Regions from separate parts of the Thioalkalivibrio sp. K90mix genome, predicted to be linked through region 2. Evidence: predicted binding sites of a transcription regulator. Region 2 holds the regulator's gene; the other holds the start of a gene.
The links. The regulator LexA, encoded in region 2, represses DNA repair genes until DNA is damaged. The targets are predictions, from matches to a motif close to TACTGTNNATATNNACAGTA.
Positions count from the first base shown of each region.

Region 1: TK90_RS05505 (error-prone DNA polymerase) is a predicted target of LexA. The motif match lies at 8,145-8,164, and genes of this name have one in related genera.

Region 1 is NC_013889.1:1,160,365-1,170,642, reverse strand. It holds gene TK90_RS15355 (hypothetical protein) at 351-848, opposite strand; gene TK90_RS05530 (hypothetical protein) at 1,709-2,866, shown strand; gene TK90_RS05525 (EAL domain-containing protein) at 3,396-5,687, shown strand; one part of gene TK90_RS05515 (IS3 family transposase) at 6,237-6,495, shown strand; one part of gene TK90_RS05515 (IS3 family transposase) at 6,495-7,408, shown strand; gene TK90_RS05510 (bifunctional 2-polyprenyl-6-hydroxyphenol methylase/3-demethylubiquinol 3-O-methyltransferase UbiG) at 7,441-8,052, opposite strand; gene TK90_RS05505 (error-prone DNA polymerase) at 8,166-10,278, shown strand, end outside.
Region 2 is NC_013889.1:1,945,613-1,955,890, forward strand. It holds gene TK90_RS09190 (potassium/proton antiporter) at 1-1,431, opposite strand, end outside; gene lexA (transcriptional repressor LexA) at 1,626-2,249, shown strand; gene imuA (translesion DNA synthesis-associated protein ImuA) at 2,236-2,859, shown strand; gene TK90_RS09205 (DNA polymerase Y family protein) at 3,029-4,465, shown strand; gene TK90_RS09210 (NAD-dependent epimerase) at 4,503-5,510, opposite strand; gene minE (cell division topological specificity factor MinE) at 5,618-5,875, opposite strand; gene minD (septum site-determining protein MinD) at 5,878-6,687, opposite strand; gene minC (septum site-determining protein MinC) at 7,039-7,770, opposite strand; gene TK90_RS09230 (DUF1295 domain-containing protein) at 8,244-9,017, opposite strand; gene TK90_RS09235 (cyclopropane-fatty-acyl-phospholipid synthase family protein) at 9,023-10,060, opposite strand; gene TK90_RS09240 (hydantoinase B/oxoprolinase family protein) at 10,126-10,278, opposite strand, start outside.

The DNA.
Region 1 (10,278 bases), 790 kb from region 2:
AACGAAACCACATCGCGGCCCAAATACCATGTTTCGTATACACGCCGTGCAAGGGTGGGCGGATACGATCGCGCTCAACATGCCCGTAGAAGAGTTCCGAGAAACCGACCCGGAGAATTTCGTTATTTTTGAGGTTGTCCACCTCTCTAGCCCATCGAACAATCTGCTCTGTTCGGTGTCCCCAGCCCTCCTCCAATACGGACAGCTTGGGCTCAAGATCGACGAGATTTTCAGCAATCAGCAATAGCCCTTCACAACCTTCGGGCAATTGCAGATCTTCCTTAAAACTCTCCTGCAAGCGGCACAGATCGGGACCTAGGAGTTTGCAGACCGATGAATAGATTGAGGCCTCAGCCACCTGCTTCGCCCCCTTTTTTGACCACCCGCTGCACCGTCTGTCTGCTTACCCCCAAGAAATCCGCGATCCCCTCCCGTGTGGGATCAACCCACATAAAACGCAGCCATTTCTCGTTCTGATCCGCAGCCTTTAGGTATCGGGAAATCGTCTCTTCGTCAGTTGGTGAGCCCAAGAGCGGACACACCAATTCGTCCAATACCGCGACCATCTCGGTGTTCTGGAACGACGTCGATACGACCCACGTAAGACGCCCTGGATCGTCTGCCAATGCGCGGATAATTCGGTAGGTTCGATGACCACCACAAAGGCTCATATCCGTCTGGTCAACGACTATCGGATGGAGTAACTCGAGCGTCGAAAGGTGTGGCGAAAGCTTCTGGATCGCGACCCTGATGGATGCTTCTGGGAGTCGCGCTTGAGGGCTATTCGGTGGAACAACGATGCTGCCGAAGGGCACCTGTTTCCATTCAGGCTTGCGTCTTGGTGGCATGGGGTGGTCTGTGCTGAGTGGTGTTCACTCTAGAGTGCCACATCGGCACAGACTAGGGATCTTGTCTTGAGACACAATTAGAGACGTTTTGAGCCCAACAGGGGATCTGGGATGACTTCAGATGCCTCGTAAGGCCTTGAATATGGGAATTTCGAGGGAGGGCCTGAGGACGCGGACTACTATGTCAAGGTGGTGCTCAGTCGGGCGGAAGGGGACATCCATCTTGTTTACATGCCGCAGCAGCCCCTCCTCCCACAGGAGCCCAGCCCCTCGGGCGATGCTTTGCGCATAACGGGGTCGGACCACGGTAACCCACTGTAGGAACAGGACTTTCTTGCTTTCAAGGGCGGTTTCTGAGCCTTAAACGAAGCATTTCAGACCCGAAATGGGCCCTTCTCGGTCCCTTGGGCGCACACACCCGCGATTCGCTCAAGATCGTTATCGGAACACCCATCTTCTTCCAGGCGCCCTCGCCCTTTGGACCGGCCTGAGCTTTTGAACGCGCGCCGCGTTGTAGATCGGTATATCGGGGTCGGACCACGGTAACTCACTTTTGGTCCAAGGTGACTGGCTGTGGGAATGGTACTTTCAGGTCTTGAAGGGCCATGTGTGAGCGAGAAACGAGGTATTGTCCGCTCCCGAAATGGGGCTTGTACGGCACTTTGGGCAGTCCCAGTGGCGTCTGGATTAGACCTTGCCTTCTGCCGATGAGGTCCGATCAGAGGGGAAGGCCGTTCGGATCACAACGTGTCGTGATGGCCACCGATCGCAAGTGGTACAAGGCTTGATCGTTTAAACGGTAGATTCCGGGCACAAATTCGCGGAGCACAGGGCGAAACGCAGGCACAGGGGAGGTGCGCATGTGGATGATGGTGGGGATCGTCACGCTGATTGGCATGGCGATTTTGTTTTACCGACAGCGGCTGGAGGATCGCTGGAAGCCGGTTCGGTTGTCACCGGTGGACCCGATGACGGGGCAGCGCCGGGAGCGGCCGCCGGAGGACGCGCTGTATAACTCCAGGGACCGTCGCCACCTGGCGCCGTTCGAACGCGTGGGGTTCCACCGCGCACCGGACGTGGGGTTTCGCGCCAAGCGGCGACGGTGGTGGGACGTGGTGTTCACGGCGATCGGCCTGTCGGTTGCGTGCCGGACGGGGAACCGCGCGTTTGACCGGGCCTTTCATCTGGTCAGCGATCAGGATTCCATCTGCCGTGCGCTGAAGGGGTGTGAAAAGACGCAGAGCTTGATGCTTCAGATCCTGGAGCTCTGTCGGATTCATGGCTATCGGTTCCGACAGCTGCGTGTCTGCGACCAGCAGGTCTGGGTGGAGGTGGTTTCGCTATGGGGTCACGACAGTCTCCCGGCGCCGGAGCTGATGCGGACGTTCTTGCCAACGCTGCGCGAATTGTCGGCCGCGCTGGACGCCGAAATTCCGGAAGCTGCACGTGGACGCGGTGATCGCTTCGCGTGGAAGGCGGCGTTGATGACCGGAATCAGTACGGCATTGTTGATCACCGGCGTCGTTCACTTTGCGGGACGGATCTACGTACCGCTCCCCGGTCTGGTCGCGCCGGGAACCATGGTGCCACTGGCATTGGTATCCGGCGCGGTGATTGTGGGGGCACTGATCGCCCTTACCATCGCATGGATGGGGCGCACGTCCCGAACCCACCTGGTGGTGCTGGAACTGGTTCTGGTGGGATTCATCGGTGCGTCCATCACCAGTTTCACCCTGGCTCGGGAAGCCAACATGACGCTGGACTTCTCGCCTCCGGAACTGCACGTGGTAGAAGTGTTGGATAAGTCCTATTCGCCGGGATACCGTCACACCAGCTACTACCTGTGGCTCGAAGGCTGGGATGGAGCCGTGGACCGCAACAGAATCCGCGTTGGCAGGAGCTTGTACAACGAGGCCAACAAGGGCGGCCAGCTGCTGCTCAAGGAATACCCCGGCCTACTCGGCTTTCCCTGGGTGCGGCTGGAGGTGAGTTCTCATAACGGGGTCGGACCACGGTAACCCTCTGTAGGAACAGGACTTTCTTGCTTTCAAGGGCGGTTTCTGAGCCTTAAACGAAACATTTCACACCCGAAATGGGCCCTTCTCGGTTCCCTGGGCGCGCACACGCACGATTCGCTCAAGAGCGTTATCGGAAGAGGACATCCATCTTGTTTACATGCCGCAGCAGCCCCTCCTCCCGTAGGAGCCCAGCCCTTCGGGCGACGGGGCCCTGAATACGCTCGATCGGCGAGAGGGCTCGCCTCCTACAGTGGGTAAGCTCCAGCCTCGGTGACGCACAGGCGCAAGCGCTTTGGGGCGGTATCGCCGTTTCGCTGAGGGCTGGATTCCGGCGCAGATCGCTAATGGATCGAGGCAGTACCAAAAAACTCAACCATGCGTGGAAGGGTTGTCTATAGTTCACAAGACACATTCCAAGAGGACTTCGAATCACATGGCCGATGCTTCCGGCAGCACCCCGCAGGCGAAGTCCTCTCCAACTCCATCCGATAACACCACCAGCCGGGAGTTTGTCCGGGGCCTGCCACGGATGGTCGCCGACCTGGCCGACCGGTGGTACATGATCCGGCAGCGGGGCTGCCGCCATGTGGACCTGGGGGAGATCCGCGCGCTGACCCGGGTGATCGCCGGAGGGCTGGCCGGGACGGCGCTGAAGGAGGCGCTGAACACGGCGCGGCGCATTGACGAGCGCGTGGCCCAGCACCTGCAGAGCCCGCTGCCTCCCAGCTCCAACGAACAGGAGACCATTGGCGCTCTGATCCTGCGCCTGCAGGGGACGCTTCCGGATGATCTCGCCGCGTCGGAGGGGCACCCGGCGGCTCCGGAGGCCGACAGTGTGCCGACTCCGGTTCCCGACCGGCTGCGGGTCCAGTTACTCGGGCCCGCAGGCGCGCCGCGGGACGAACTGGCATTGCAACTGGTGGCCTGCGGCTTCCGCGTGGACGCCTTTGCCAACCTGCAAGAGGCGGCTCATGTCGAATCGACGGCAACGCCTCATGCACGCGTCGTCCTGTCAGCGCCACCGGGTCCGCCGACACCGGACGATGAGACCCACCTGCCCAACATCCTGGTTCTGCACGGAGCCCAAAGTGGAGAACAGCCGAAGACGCTGGACGACTGGGACGCGGTCCTGACCATGCCCACGATTCCCTCCGAAATGGCCGCGACACTGGAGGGCCTGGTGGACTCCAGCCCGTGGGACCCGCTGCGGATCATGCTCGTCACCACCGGGCAGTCGGTCTCCCCGACCCGCGCCCTGCAGGAGTCCCCGGCGCTCGACATCCAGCGTCTCTCGCCGGTGGACGACGTGCCTGGCCAAGCGCTGGAGAGCCTGCCCGAGGCCATTGTGATCGACGTGGACATCGCGGCCGACCAGGCCGCGGCCCTGTCCCGCTCCCTGGATCAGGATCCGTCGCTGTTCGACATCCCGCGTGTTCTGCTGACGCCACCAGAAGGCCCTGGAGCCGAGCCGAGCCCTCGGCTTGCGCACATACCGCCGGAGGCGGCGCCCGCGCGTGTCCGTGCAGAGGCGCGCCTCTGCCGCCGACGTCGTCGGGCCGGGCGCGCCCCCGGCACCCTGCGCTCCGGCGATCTGGCACCTCTGCTCGCCCACTGGCGCGCGGGGCTGGCGACTCAGCCCGGGATGGTCGCCCTCGCCTGTATCGAATGGGACGAGGCCTCGAGTCTGATCCGGGAACAGGGGGTAGCCGGTTTCTCGCTGCTTCAGCGGCGTCTGCTGGGACGAATCTCGTCGGGCCTGGCCGCGGGCGAGCGCGTCACCCGATTCAGCGAGAACGCAATCCTGGTGCTGCTCAACCGCGTCGACGCGGAAGCCCTGTCGGACTGGGGTGATGCCCTTTATGCGAAGGTCCCGGCGCCGCATGGTGCCCCGAGCCACGCGCCGTCCCCGGGTTTGAGCATCGGTATCACGGCACTGGCCGACCTTCCCGCGGCGGATGCGGTGGATCAGTCTTTGGCGCTTTGCGCGCAGGCCCGCCGAGAGGGCGGCAACCGTATCCAGCTGGATCCGGCGCTGGTCACACCGGAGTGCGGTGCCGCACAGCAGCAGCACTGGCGCCAGGTGATCACCCGGGCGATTCACGAGCAGCGCCTCTTTCTGGTGTATCAGCCCATCGCCAATATCGCCGGCTCTGATAACGCCGAGCGTTACGAGGTCCTGCTCCGGATTCGCGATCCGGAAGGGCATGTCCAGCTCCCCGGCCCGTTCGTGAACATGGCCGCGCATCTGGACCTCGATCGAGCGCTGGACCGCTGGGTACTGACCAACGCGGTGGACATCCTGGCGGCCCGACTGCGCACCCATCCCGATTCGGTGTTCTTCGTCAAACTCTCGCGGGGATCACTGCGCGATCCGGAACTGGTCGGCTGGCTGGGTCGCATCCTGGCTGATGCGGCCCTGCCGCCTCGGGCACTGGTGCTGCAACTGGCGGAGGAAGACATCGTGGCGGATCCGGAGCAGGCCGAACGGGTCACCGGGGCGTTGCGCGATATCCAGGTGGGAGTGGCCGTGGAACACTTCGGTCTTGCCAGCGACCAACCGACCCAACTCCTGCGCAGCCTGCGACCGGACTACGTGAAGGTCGCCCGTCCTCTGACCCACGGCCTGCACGATGCCGCCGACAAGCTCGCACGCCTGGAGCCACTGCTGAACATTGCCCGCGCCAGCGGCGCCCGCACCATGGCGGCTTATGTCGAGGACGTGGATGGCCTCGCCCTGCTCTGGCAATCCCAGGTCGATCTGGTCCAGGGCAACTTCCTGCGCCAGCCCGATGAAGAGCTGCGCTACGACATCGAGTTCTAGCGGACGGTGCGGTGGTGCCTTCAGTCGCAGGAGGGCCCGGGGCCTACCTTCGGATTAAGCAGGCCGGAGCGGTACCCGAAGAGGTCACCCCATCCTGTTCACATACCGCCACAACCCCTTTTTCTTGTAGGAGCCCAGCCCCCTGGGCGATGGGACGCAGGACATGCCCGATCGGCGAGAGGGCTCGCCTTCTACAGTGGATAGAGCCCCGCCTCGCCAATGAACCGGCGTGCCGCATGCCGCACAAGCCCCCTTCTCCGGTAGGAGCCCAGCCCCCTGGGCGACGGGGCGCTGGATATGCCCGATCGGCGAGAGGGCTCGCCTCCTACAGTGGATAGAGCGCGGCCTCGCCAATGAACCGGCGTGCCGCATGCTGCACAAGCCCCCTTCTCCGGTAGGAGCCCAGCCCCCTGGGCGATGGGGCGCTGGATATGCCCGATCGGCGAGAGGGCTCGCCTCCTACAGTGGGTAGGGTCCAGCGTTGTGCTGGTCTAATGTTGGTGGACACCTCGATCGGTGGAATGATTGGGATCTGATCGAGGAGACGATATGGGACGCAGGAATTTTGATCCGGAGTATAAGCTTCGGGTTGCCCGGATGGTGGTGGACGAGGGCCAGGGTGTGCCGCAGGTGGTGCGGGATACGGGGGTCGGCGAGACGGCGGTCCGGCGCTGGGTCGAGCAGCTCAAGGCGGATCGATCCGGCGAGGCGGGTGATGGTCGCCCCCTGACGCCGGAGCAACGCCGGATCCGGGAGCTGGAGGAAGAGAACCGCCGACTGCGAGAGGACAAGGCCCTACTAAAAAAGGCTTCGGCCTTCTTCGCCCGGGAACTGCTGTGATGGTTCGCTGCATCACGACGCTGGCGAAGAAGGCTCCGGTGAAGCGGGTGTGTGATCTGCTGGAGGTGAACCGGTCGGGCTACTACGCGGCGCAGACGCGCCGCCGGCGGCCGCGCCAGCCGTGTGCACTGGAGGCACGGGTCAAGGAGGCGTTCGAGCAGTCGGAATGGACCTACGGCAGCCGCCGTGTGCAGGCCGCCCTGCGTTCGGACGGTGTGACGGTGGGCCGCTACCGGGTCCGCCGTCTGATGCGGGAACAGGGCCTGCGCCCGGTCTGGAAGCGGGCGTTCGTCGTGACCACCCAGCGGGATGCGACCGCGCCGGTGGTGGAAAACCACCTGGACCGGCAGTTCCAGCCATCGCGCCCGAACGCGGCCTGGGTGACGGATATCACCTACATCCGGACCCGCACCGGCTGGACGTATCTGGCGGCGGTGCTGGACCTGTTCAACCGCAAGGTGGTGGGCTGGTCCATGAGCCGAAGGCTGGATGCCGAGTTGGCCTGCAGTGCGCTACGCATGGCGCTGCAGAGCCGGCAACCCGAGCCCGGTCTGCTGGTCCACTCCGACCAGGGCTGTCAGTACACCAGCGACGCCTGGCGGCGTGTGCTGGCGCAGCACGGCGCCCGGGCCAGCATGAGCCGGCGGGGTAACTGCTGGGACAATGCGGTGGCCGAGCGCTTCTTCCTGAACCTGAAGATGGAGCGGGTCTGGCGGCGGGACTACGCCAACCATGGCGAGGCCACCCGGGACATCACCGACTACATCGTCGGCTTCTACAACGAGCGCCGAATGCACTCGACCTTGGGCTACCTGTCGCCCAACGCCTACGAGCGAAAATGGACAGCCGAACCTCCTATCGAGGTGTCCGAAATCGCTTGACCACTACACGTCGGCGGCGAGCCGGCGTGCTTTCAGGCGGAGCTGGCGGGTCGGGCAATGGCAAGGACGGATGCACGCGTCCCGTGACTCGCGAGCGTGGTGAACTCGTCGATCACAAACCCCGCCCTCGCCACCTGCTCCCGAAACGATTCTTCGTAGGTCACGCGGCCGAAGTCGATGGTCGTGATGCGTCTGAGCAGGGGTTTGAAGCGTTCCATCCAGCGGGAGGGGCGAGTCTGGAAGGTCTGGGTGAAAAACACCTTCCCCTCCGGCTTCAGCAAGCCGCGGCAGTGGCGCAGCGCGCCGTCGGGGTCCGGCAGGAGCATGAAGCTGGCGGAGAAATAGATCGCGTCGTACGGGCCGCCCGTGTGGTCGTAGATGGACTCGAGGCAGGCCTCGGCGCAATCGGCCAGGGGCGAGTCGCGCAGGGCTTGCCGGGCGTGCTTGATGTAGTCGGCATCGATATCGATCCCCGTGATGACGAGCCCCTTCGCGCGCGCCGTCTCGGCATTGGCGAGCAGCGCGCCGGCGGTGCCGATGCCCACGTCCAGCAGGGCCGCCCCTTCCGGCAGCCGCCGCATGACCTCGGCATACCACTGCGAGGTCAGGCGCAGGATCAGCAGGTTGTAGATAGCGCTGCGCATAGGAGATTCGTCACTGGGATCGGCCGGTAGCGGGCCTACCATACCGGAGCCGGCGCACCGGCTCGAAGCCAGGGTTTCTTGCCAGCCCGGAATACTGTTTATATAAACAGTATATGGATCCCACTACCCCCGAACCGCCGGAGTACGCCGAGCTTATGGCGGTCAGCAACTTCTCGTTCCTGCGCGGGGCTTCGCACCCGGAGGAGCTGGTGGAGCGGGCCCGGGCGCTGGGCTATCGCGCGCTGGCGCTGACCGATATCGCCTCGCTGGCCGGCGTGGTGCGCGCGCACGCGGCGGCGAAGGAATGTGGCTTGCACCTGATCCTGGGGGCGACCTTCCAGCTCGCGGACGGCCCCGCTCTGACCCTGCTGGTACGCAATGCGGCGGGCTACGCCGCGCTGTGCCGCCTGATCACTCAGGCGCGCGGGGCAGCGGACAAGGGGCATTACCACCTGACCCGGGCGGACCTCGACGTCCTGCCCGCCGAGGCGCGGGCTGGCTGGCACGTCCTGCTGCGTATCGAACCCGAGCCCGCAGAACCGGCGCTCGCCGAAGCCGTCCGCTGGCTGGCCGGATGGGCCACGCCGGGTCAGGCCCATCTGGCGGTCAGCCAGTTGCGTACGCCGGAGGATGCCACGCTCGCAACCCGCGCACGACAGCTCGCCGAGGCGACGAGACTCCCGATCGTCGCCTGCGGCGACGTGCACATGCACAGCCGGGGCCGGCGTGCGTTGCAGGACGTGCTCACCGCTCTGCGCCAGCGCACCACGGTCGCCGAGGCGGCCCCGGCGCGCTTCCCCAACGGCGAGCGCTGCCTGCGCCCGCGCGACGACCTGGCCACGTTGTATCCCGCCCCCTGGCTCGCGGCCAGTGTGCGGATCGCGCGGGACTGCGACTTTTCGCTGGATGCGGTCACCTACCGCTACCCGACCGATCCCCTGCCCCGGGACACGAGCCCGGCCGCCTACCTGCGCGAGGAAACCCTCAAGGGGGCACGGGGGCGCTGGCCCGACGGCATCCCGCCGAAGGTGACGGAGCAGATCGAGCGCGAGCTCGGGATCATCGCGCAGCTTGGCTACGAGCCCTACTTTCTGACGGTCTACGACATCGTGCGCTTTGCCCGCGGCCGCGGGATCCTGTGCCAGGGGCGCGGCTCGGCGGCGAATTCTGCCGTGTGCTATGCCCTCGGCATTACGGCGGTGGACCCCTCGCGCTCCAGCATGCTGTTCGAGCGCTTCATCTCCGCCGAGCGCGGCGAGCCACCGGATATCGACGTCGACTTCGAGCACGAGCGCCGCGAGGAGGTCATCCAGTACATCTACCAGCGCTACGGCCGCGAGCGCGCGGCGCTGGCCTGTACCGTGATCCGCTACCGCCGCCGCAGCGCCCTGCGCGACGTCGGCCGCGCCCTGGGCATCTCGCGCGCACGACTGGATGCGCTGACCGCCAACCTCGCCTGGTGGGACGACGGCATCCCCGCCGAGCGGCTGCGCGAGGTCGGGCTGGACCCGGATGGCGCCCTGGCCCGGCAGTGGCAGGCCCTGACCGCCGAGCTGCTGGGCTTTCCCCGCCACCTGTCGCAGCACACCGGCGGCTTCGTGATCGCCGAGGGCCGGCTGGACGAGCTGGTGCCGATCGAGAACGCGGCAATGCCGGAGCGCTCGGTGATCCAGTGGGACAAGGACGACCTGGATGCCGTGGGCCTGTTGAAGATCGACGTGCTGGCACTGGGCATGCTCTCCTGCGTGCGCCGCGCGCTGGAGCTAATGGCCCAGCACCGGGGCCGCGACTGGGGCCTGGCCGACGTCCCCGCCGAGGACCCGGCGGTCTATCGCATGCTGCAGAAGGCCGACACCCTGGGCATATTCCAGATCGAGTCGCGCGCGCAGATGAGCATGCTGCCCCGCCTGAAACCGGCAAACTTCTACGACCTGGTGATCGAGATCGCCATCGTGCGCCCCGGCCCGATCCAGGGCGAGATGGTGCACCCGTACCTGAAGCGCCGCGCCCACCCGGAGCGGGTAAGCTACCCGAACGCAGAGGTGAAGCGCGTACTCGGGCGCACCCTGGGCGTGCCGATCTTCCAGGAACAGGTGATCGAGCTGGCGATGGTCGCGGCCGGCTTCTCCGCTGGCGAGGCGGACGGGCTGCGCCGCGCGATCGGGGCCTGGCGCCGCACCGGCCAGCTCGCGCGCTACCGCGAACGCTTGATGGACGGGATGCGGC
Region 2 (10,278 bases):
CCGGTCCAGCAGCGGTACGTGCTCCGGTACCACAAAAATGTAGACATAGTCCCCCGGCGTCAGATGCCCGGCCTGCTGGTAGCGCACCGAGCGCCCCTCGCGCACCACCAGTGACGGGCGCGCCCAGCGTGGCAGGCGTGCCCCGCGCAGCACCGGGCTGTCCTCGATCACACGGTAGACGGCCAGCTCGTGCCGGGGACTGCCCGGCAGCTCCAGCTGCACCCGTTCCACCGGGCCGATTTCCGGGGGCACGACCAGCCCGAGCCGCTCGGCCACCGGACGAATGGTCCAGCCCTGCACCAGCAGCGAGACCAGCACCATCATGAACACGATGTTGAAGAAGAGCTCGCCGCCCTCGATCCCGGCCACCATCGGCAGGATCGCCAGCAGGATCGACACCGCCCCGCGCAGCCCGACCCAGGAGACAAACGCCGTGCTGCGCCAGTCCTGGCGAAACGGCAGCAGACACAGCCAGACCGCCAGCGGGCGCGCGACCAGAATCAGCACCAGCCCCAGCGCCAGCGCCGGCAACGCCAGCGACGGAAACTCCGAGGGAGTCGCCAGCAGGCCGAGGATCAGGAACATGCTGATCTGCGCCAGCCACGTCAGCCCCTGCTGCTGGCGGTGCAGCTTCGCCGCCCCACGCAGCTTGCGGTTACCGGCCACGATGCCGGCCACATAGGCCGCCAGGAACCCGCTCCCGCCCAGCCAGCCGGCCAGCGCGAACAGGGTGACGGCCCCGGCCATCACCGCGATGGGATAAAGCCCCTCTTCCAGCGGCAGGCGGTTGACCAGTTCCACCAGCAGATAGCCGCCCACCACGCCCAACAGCAGGCCCAGCCCCATCTGCCACAGGAACTCCGTGGCAAACAGCGTGGCCAGACCACCCACGGTGGTGCCGGACAGGATCCACTCGATAAAGACCACGGTGAGGAAGATCGCCATCGGGTCGTTGGACCCCGACTCCACCTCGAGGATGGAACGCACACGGCGGTTAATCTTCACCCCGCCCACACGCAGCAGAAAGAACACCGCCGCGGCATCCGTGGAGCTGATCAGCGCACCCAGCAGCAGGGCATAGGCCCAGGGCAGATCCAGCAGGTAGTGCGCGGCCACCCCCAGCAGCAACGTGGTCAGCGCGACCCCGACCGTCGCCAGCACGATGGCCGGGCCGGCCGCCCGGCGCAGGGTGCGCAGCCGGGTGCCAAAGCCCGAGTCGAACAGGATCACGGCGAGCGCGAGGCTACCGATCAGGAAGGCCGTATTGGGATCATCGAACTCGAGCCCGAGTCCGTCCTCGCCGGCGAGCAGGCCAATCCCCAGGAACACCAGCAGCAGCGGCGCACCCAGCCGGAACGACAGCACCGACGTCAACACCGAGACCACAATGAGCCCCGCACCGATGAAGATCAGCGGAAAAATCCAGTCCATCGAATCCCTCTATTTCCTTTGGCCTCGCGTGCGCGGCCATGATCGCATGATTGCCCGGAAAGCGACGCTCAAGGGAGACCCATCCCGGATAACCGTCGGCCATTCTCGATACCACCGACAAGACCCCGACACTTGCCTCGGACCCTGCCACGGAATACTGTATTTATAACCAGTCATTCCACGGAGCAGTCGTTGTGTCCCTGACCGCGCGCCAGCAGGCCATCCTCGACTACATCAGCGAGACCGTCGCCACCCAGGGCACGGCTCCGACACGCAGCGAGATCGCCCGCGCCTTTGGCTTTCGCTCGCCCTACGCGGCCGAATGCCACCTGAAAGCCCTGGAGAAAAAAGGCGCGATCGAACTGGTGGGCGGGGCCGCGCGCGGCATCCGCCTGGCCGGTGCACGGGCCGCGCGGCCCGCCGAGCTACCCCTGGTCGGGCGCGTGGCGGCCGGCTCGCCGATCCTCGCCACCGAGCACATCGAACGCCACTACCGGATCGACGACGGCCTGTTCCGGGCCCGCCCGGACTACCTGCTGCGCGTGCATGGCGAGAGCATGCGCGACGCCGGCATCCTCGATGGCGACCTGCTGGCCGTGCGCCAGACCCCGGAGGCCCACCCCGGCCAGATCGTCGTGGCCCGCATCGAGGACGAGGTGACGGTCAAGCGCTACGAGCAGGACGGTGCCCGCGTGCGCCTGCTGCCGGAGAACCCCGACTTCGCCCCGATCGAGATCGACCTGGAGCGCCAGGCGCTGGCAATCGAGGGCATCGGGGTCGGCGTACTGCGCGATCTTGAATCCCGTGCCCGGCATTGACACCCTGCTCGATCATCCGACGCTGTGGCGCGGGCGCAGCGCCGTCCCCGCCGCGGATGCCCCGGTCTGGCCCAGCGGCCACCCGGCGCTGGACCGGGCCCTGGGGGGCGGCTGGCCACGCGGCCAGCTGATCGAACTCCTGGGCGCCCCCTTCGGCTGTGGCGAGACCCGTCTGCTGGTCCCCCTGCTCGCGGCCTGCGGCCGTGAGGGTTACTGGGTTGCGCTGCTGGCGCCGCCCGCCACGCCCTGGCTGCCCGGCTGGCGGCCGCTTGGCATCCCGCCGGAACGGGTGCTACTGATCCGCACCGAGCACGACCGCGACACCCTCTGGGCCGGCGAACAATGCCTGCGCGACCCGGCCTTCGGCGCCCTGCTGGCCTGGCTGGACGGCCCGGTGGAAACCGCGCTGCTGCGCCGGCTGCGTCTGGCCGCGGCCGAAAGCCAGGCCTGCGCCATCCTGTATCGCCCACCGCGCGCCGCGGACCAGCCTTCGCCGGCTCACCAGCGGCTGCGCTGGCAACCCGCCACCAATGGCCTGGAGCTGCATTGCCTGAAGGGCATTGGAGACTGGGCCCGCTCCGACCAGGCCCTGCACGTCCCGGTGTCCTGAGATGGGCCACCCCGAGCAACCGCCAGCCGCCCCGCATCGGCGGCGGGCAACACGACCGAGAACAGGCCACCAACCAGGCCTGATCTCGCCTGTGAGCGCTCCCCCGACAGCCTCGGCGGAACCCGGCCCTGCTCCTCGCACCGCCCCACGGTCAGGACACGAGCAATGGATGGCGGTCGAGCTGCCGCATCTGGCGCTGGAGACCCTGGCACGCGCCGAGGGGGACAGCGCACGCCTGACCGAGCGCCCGTTACTGGTGATCGAAGACGGCACCGCGCCGTGCGTACATGCCGCCAATCGCGCCGCGCGACGTGCAGGGGCCCGGCCGGGCATGGCGCTGGCCGATGCCCTCGCCATCCTCGATACCCCGGAACTCGTCGAGCACGACCCGCAGGCCCAGACCGCGCAGATCGCCATGCTGGCCGGCGTGCTGCTGCAGTTTTCCGATCACGTGCACCCGGAACCGGACGCCCGGCGCATCCTGCTGGAAGTGGGTCGCAGCCGACGCCTGTTCGGCGGACTCGCGGTCCTGCGCGAGCAGGCGCGGGAGACCCTGGAGGGGCTGGGCTTCCACCCGCGCATCGGCGTGGCGCGCAGCCCGGCCGCCGCGCGCCTGCTGGCCACCCTGCGCAACCCCGCGATCCCCGAGGACGCCGAAGCCCTGCGCCGCACCCTGTCACCCGTCCCGCTGGAGGCACTGCCCTTGCCGGCCGCGACCCGGGAGGGCCTGCGGGCCACCGGCCTGCGCCAGCTCGGCGACCTGCTGCGCCTGTCACGCCCGGAACTCGCGCGCCGCCACGGCCCGGAGTTGCTGGCTCTACTGGATCGGCTGCTGGGACGGCGCACGGAGACCCTGCCACGCTTCAACCCGCCTCCGGAGCTGGACCTGCCCCTGCGCCTGGAACACGAAATTCACACGACCGGGGCCCTGGCCTTCCCGCTCAAGCGCCTGCTGCGCCAGGCCGAGGCTCAGCTGCGCGGTCTGAACCGCAGCCTGCAGGGCATGACGCTGGAGCTGAAACACCGCGAGGTACACACCCGCATCACGCTGGAGCGAGGTCACCCCGGCATCCGTGCCGAGGACTGGCTGCCGCTGTGGCAGACCCGTCTGGAGCGCGAGGCCCTGCCCGCCCCCGTCATCGGCCTGCGCCTGCGGGCCACGCAGCTGCTCGACCCGCCCGCTGAAGGTGCCAGTCTCCTGGCCGAGGCCCCGGGCCACCCACCACCGGAATCGCAGTTGCCAGCCGTGCTGGCCCGCCTGAGCGCCCGCCTGGGCGAACAGGCAATCGTCCGGCTGACGGCAAGCGGCATTCCGCGCCCGGAGGCCGCCCAGGGCGCCCGAAACGATCTGGAAACGTCCCCGCCCTCACCTGCGCCAACACCCGCTCAGGGGGTCTGCGGAACGGCGCTTTGGCTGCAGGAACCGGAGCCAGTCCCGCCACCGCTTCATCCACACGCACTGGGTCGGCTGGAAGACGGCTGGTGGGACCAGGGACGGGATGTACGACGCGATTACGCCACTGCGCGCGACCGGCAGGGTCGCGTGCTGTGGCTGTACCGCTGCCTGCGCAGCGGCCGGTGGTTCCGGCAGGGCTACTGGGGGTAGCGTGGCGCAGTGGCACGGCGCGCCCACGCAGCACCCATCAGACGCGGTAGTACTCGCGATACCACTCGACGAAGCGGGCGACGCCCTCCTCGACCGATGTGGTCGGTTCGTAGCCGGTGTCGGTGCGCAGCGCCTCGACGTCGGCGTAGGTGTCCGGCACATCCCCCGGCTGCAGCGGCAGCAGGTTCTTCTCCGCCTTGCAGCCCAGGCAGTCTTCCAGCACCTCGATGTAGTGCATCAGCTCCACCGGGCGGTGCGCGCCGATGTTGTACAGCCGGTAGGGCGCTGCACTCGTCGCCGAGTCGGGCTCGGCCCCGGTCCACGCCGGGTTGGACCGGGCCGGACGGTCCAGCGCGCGAATCACGCCCTCGACGATGTCGTCGATGTAGGTGAAGTCGCGCCGATGATGACCGTAGTTGAAGACGTCGATCGGCTCGCCCGCCAGGATCTTCTTCGTGAACAGAAACAGCGCCATGTCCGGGCGGCCCCAGGGGCCGTAGACGGTAAAGAAGCGCAGCCCGGTCACTGGCAGGTCGTAGAGATGGCTGTAGGTGTGGGCCATCAGCTCGTTGGCCTTCTTGCTCGCGGCGTAGAGGGAGAGCGGATGGTCGACGTTGTCGTGCACCGAGAACGGCATCGTGGTGTTGGCGCCGTAGACGGAGCTGGAGCTGGCGTAGACCAGGTGCTCCACACCAAAGTGCCGGCAGCCCTCCAGGATGTTGCCGAAACCGACCAGGTTGGTGTCGACATAGGCCGCCGGGTTCTCCAGGGAGTAGCGCACCCCGGCCTGGGCCGCCAGGTTCACCACCCGCTCCGGGCGATGCTCGCGAAACACCCGCTCCATCGCGGCGCGGTCGGCGATGTCCTCGCGGACCTCGGTATAGCCCGGGTGGTCCTGGGTGCGCGCCAGGCGCGCCTCTTTCAGCGAGACATCGTAGTAGTCGTTGAGGTTGTCAACGCCAATGACCTCGTCGCCCCGCTCCAGCAGGCGCAGGGCGAGGGCACTGCCAATAAATCCGGCGCTGCCGGTCACCAGGATTCTCATGGACGGATCATGTGCCTTATGCCGATGTTAAGCCGATGGGGGCCGGGCCTGGCTCCCCATCGCTCAGGGGGCTGAGCTCCTGCAGAGAGAGACGGGCTGAACATATGCTAGCCCCGATCGTCGGGCAGGGTGATGTTCAACTCCAGCACCTCGCAGTCGCCCTCGCGGTCGACGTTCATCTGCACGGCGTCGTCGTTGACCTTCACGTACTTGCGGATGACCTGCAGCAGTTCCTGCTGCATCGCGGGCAGATAATCCGGCCCGCCCCGGGCCGCACGTTCGCGCGCCACGATGATCTGCAGGCGTTCCTTGGCAACACTGGCGCTTCTCTGCCGCGGCTGGCGGAAGTAATCAAAAATACCCATGATCAGCTCCCGAACAGACGTCCGAAGAAGCCCTTCTTCGGTACATCGACAAAGCGAAGCGGGCGCTCCTCGCCCAGGAAGCGATCCACTGCATCCTGGTAGGCCTGTCCGGCATCGGATTCCTCGTCCAGCACCACCGGCAGACCGGCGTTCGAGGCGTTCAGCACGGCCTGCGACTCGGGGATCACGCCCAGCAGGTCGATCGCCAGGATCTCGCCCACGTCCTCGATGCTGAGCATCTCGCCGCGCGCGGCGCGCTCCGCGGCATAGCGGGTCAGCAGCAGACGCCCCTGGATCGGCTCGCCGCCCTGTTCCACCTGCCGGGTCTTGCTGGCGAGGATGCCGAGGATGCGATCGGAGTCGCGCACCGAGGAGACCTCGGGGTTGGTGACCACAATGGCCTCGTCGGCGAAATAGGCCGCCATCAGCGCGCCCCGCTCGATCCCTGCCGGACTGTCGCAGATGATGTACTCGAAGTCCTCGGACAGTTCGTTCAGCACACGCTCCACACCGTCCTGGGTCAGGGCGTCCTTGTCGCGGGTCTGCGAGGCCGGGAGGATGTACAGGTTGTCCGCGCGCTTGTCGCGGATCAGCGCCTGTTTCAGGTTGGCGTCGCCATTGATCACGTTGACGAAGTCGTACACCACACGGCGCTCACAGCCCATGATGAGGTCCAGGTTGCGCAGACCGACGTCGAAATCGATCACGGCCGTCTTGTGGCCGCGCAGGGCCAGACCGGTGGCGATCGCGGCAGAGGTGGTGGTCTTGCCGACCCCGCCCTTGCCCGAGGTAATCACTACGATGCGTGCCATGGTGGCTGCTTCTCCTTAGGGAAACGCTGATGAATGTACGCACTCGCGCTCGAGTCGCTTTTGCGTGCGAACAAGGCGCGGTGAGCGCAGTGTAGCCGAGCTACATGAGCGAACCGCAACGCCGTGCCCACGCAAAAGCGGCCGAGCCCCGGCATTGAATGGCTTGTGGGGTTGGTACCCCAGGTTCCCCGATCCTGTGTTGCGCCGCTTGCGGGTAGAACCACTACCCGCTGCACGACGCGCCTTGTCTCGGAAAACCTGGGGTACCAACGCGAGTGTGTACATTCATCAGCGTTTCCCTTAGTCGTCGCGCGAGGACGTGTACAGGACCGAGCGGCGCACGCCGCTCGCTCAGATTTCCGCGATCTTGAGGCTTTCGCCCGCGAGTGTCACCAGCCGGTTCTCGCCGCGCTCGGACTCGGCGATATCCTCGGCTACCCGGTAATGCCCGGCGATGGACAACAGCTCCGCATCCAGTCGCCGGCAGAAGATCCGAGCCGTCTCCAGGCCCCGCACGCCGGCGAGTGCCCGCCCGCGCAGCGGACCCAGCACATGGATGTGCCCATCCGCCAGCAGCTCGGCCCCGGCGGACACCGCCCCGGTCACCAGCAGGTCGCCCCCTCGGGCATAGATCTGCTGCCCGGAGCGCACCGGCCGATCCACGACGCGGGTCGCGCTGTGCACGGCTGGGGTCGCCTCGGGCGTGTTGTCCGCGGATTTCTTGCCCTTCCTGCTCGGCGGCGGCTCCGGGGCCTCGTCCTCTTCCAGGGACACCTCGCCACTGGGCGCGCCGCCACGCCCGCCCAGTTGCAGCACGGGCAGCACGTCGAACAACTCGGAATAGCTCTGCAGGCGCTCGGCGACCTCGCCCGCCTGCAGGCCGATCAGCTTGAAGCCCTCGGCGCGCACCTGTTCGATGGTTGCCTGAAGGTCCGTCTCGGGGGACTCGGCCACCGGCTCGAGATCCAGCACGATCGGCATGTCGCGCATCAGGTCCGGGGCCTGTTCGCGGTGCGCGGCGAGTTGTTCGCCCAGCATCCGGGGATCGGTCTGAAACACGCGCAGTACCGACACCAGCATCATGCGCCCTTTCAGTTCAATGGTCTGGACGGGACTCGGCGTGGCGCTCATGCGTGCATTGGGCCCTGCTGTGGGATCGGCATTCGGGAAACACGGTTTCCGGTCCGGCGCGTGTCGGAAGACCGGAAAGATGCGCGCTTTATAGCGCGGACGGGGAAAGCACAGCAAGGGAGTGCCACCGAAATCGGCGGTGGATCAAGGAAACACTGATCAATGTACACGCTCGCGCTCGAGTCGCTTTTGCATGCGAACAAGGCGCGGCGACTGCCGTGCAGTCATTCTGCACAAGGGAGCCGCAACGCCGTGCGCATGCAAAAGCGGCCGAGCCCTGGCATTCAATCACTTGTGGGGTTGGTACCCCAGGTTCCCCGATCCTGCGTTGCGCCGCTTGCGGGTAGAACTACCGGCTGCACGGCGCGCCTTGTCTCGGAAAACCTGGGGTACCAACGCGAGTGTGTACATTGGTCAGTGTTTCCTTAAGCTCGCGGCGGACCCGGGATCAGCGTATTGGTGCGCCGCGCGTACTCCGCATAGCCCGGCCGCGAGGCATGCAGACGTTTTTCCAGTAACGTGACGCCCGACACACGCAGGATCAGCACGATCATCAGGATCGCAGAGGGTACCGCCCACCAGCCCCCGGCGGCCAGGGCGAGCAAGCCGTAGCCCACCCAGACGACGATCTCGCCGAAGTAGTTCGGGTGGCGGCTGTAGCGCCACAAGCCCTGGTCCATGACCTTGCCCCGCCTTGCAGGGTCGGCCCGGAAGCGCGCCATCTGTGCGTCCGCGACCGTTTCATACAGCGTGCCCAGCGCCCAGACCGCCACGCCCAGCGCCGCCAGCGGCCACCCGATACTCGCGGCATTCGTGACCGCCAGCATCGGCAGGCCGATCACGGCGACCAGCGCGCCCTGCAGCCAGAAGATGGTGACCAGGCTGCGCGCGGCAAAGGCCCGGTCCGACAGCCCCTCGCGCATGTCGGTATAGCGCCCGTCCTCGCCGTGACCCCAGTTACGCCAGGTGATGAACAGCGACAGCCGCAAGCCCCACACCAGCACCGGGATCACGATCCAGAGGCCCTGTAACGGCCAACCCGCCAGCCCCCACCAGACCAGTGTCACGACCACGAAGCCCAGGCCCCAGAAGCGATCGACCAGGCTGGCATCGTGGCGCCATACGCTGCCGGCCCAGACCAGGGTCATCAGAACCAGACTGGCCAGAAGCCCCCAGAGAAACGCCATCAGTGCCTCCATCGCGATCAGTCTCCCGGCCGCTCGAACAGCACATGGGAGACGAACCACTCGTCCCCGCCGCCGTAGTCGAACAGCTCCGCGCAGGCCATGTAGAAGATCCGCCAGCGCTGGAACCAGAGTGCCGCCTGCTGTGCACCATAGGCCGTCTCGAACAGGGGCATCAGCGTGTCGCGGGCGCGATCCTGGCGGGCCAGCCAGGCGTTGATCGTGCGGGCGTAGTGCTGCCCACCGACGCGCCACTGGCGGATCACCCGCAGGTCCTCCTGGAAGTGCCGCGCGAGGTCGTCCGACGGCATCAGGCCGTCGCGGAAGAAGTACCGCCCCATCCAGTCATGCTCGCCCTCGGACTCGAACACATAGGCATGTTCGCGATGGGCGAACACATGCATGAAGAAGCGCCCGCCGGGATTGAGCCACCCGGCAATGCGCCGCAGCAGTTCCGGCCAGTTGCGCATGTGCTCGAACATCTCGATCGAGACCGCCCGGTCAAAGCCCGGCTCCGGCGGGGCGAACGTGTTCATGTCCGCGGTCAGGACCTCGAGATTCGCGAGCCCCAGGGCATCGCGCCGGGCCTCGATGAAGGCCCGCTGGGTACTGGAATTGGAGACGGCGGTGATCCGTGCGCCGGGGTACTGCTCGGCCATCCACAGCGACAGCGATCCCCAGCCACAGCCCAGTTCCAGCACCCGCTGGCCATCGGCAATCCCCGCACGCTCGCAGGTCAGGCGCAGCATCGCGACCTCGGCCGCCTCGAGGGTGTCGACGCCCTCCGGCCACCAGGCACTGGAGTACTTGAGCCGCGGACCCAGGCACTGCTCGAAATAAGCGGTGGGGATCTCGTAGTGCTGCTCGTTGGCGATGTCGGTGGACAGGGCGACCGGGGCCGCGCGCATGGACTCGATCAGGGCGTAGCGCCGCTCCATGGTCGCCTCGGCCGTGCCGGAGACCTCTGCCAGGCGCTCCGCCAGCAGCCGGCGGATCCCCGCGCGGACCAGCAAGTCCGGCATGCGTCCCTGCTCCGCCCACTCCATCATCCGCTGCATGCCACATCTCCCCTTGAGTGCAACATGGACCCCGGGAAATGTGACCGGTTCCCGCGATTCAGCCCCTACGGATCGCTGCGACGATCCCCGTACCCACCGCCACCGGGTGTGCGTATCTCGATCGCATCGCCTGGCTCTATCTGGCGGCGATCGCAGGCGGACATCGGTTCGCGCGTGCCGTCGGCGCGCAGGATCGAATCCTCCCCCGGCGCGCCCGC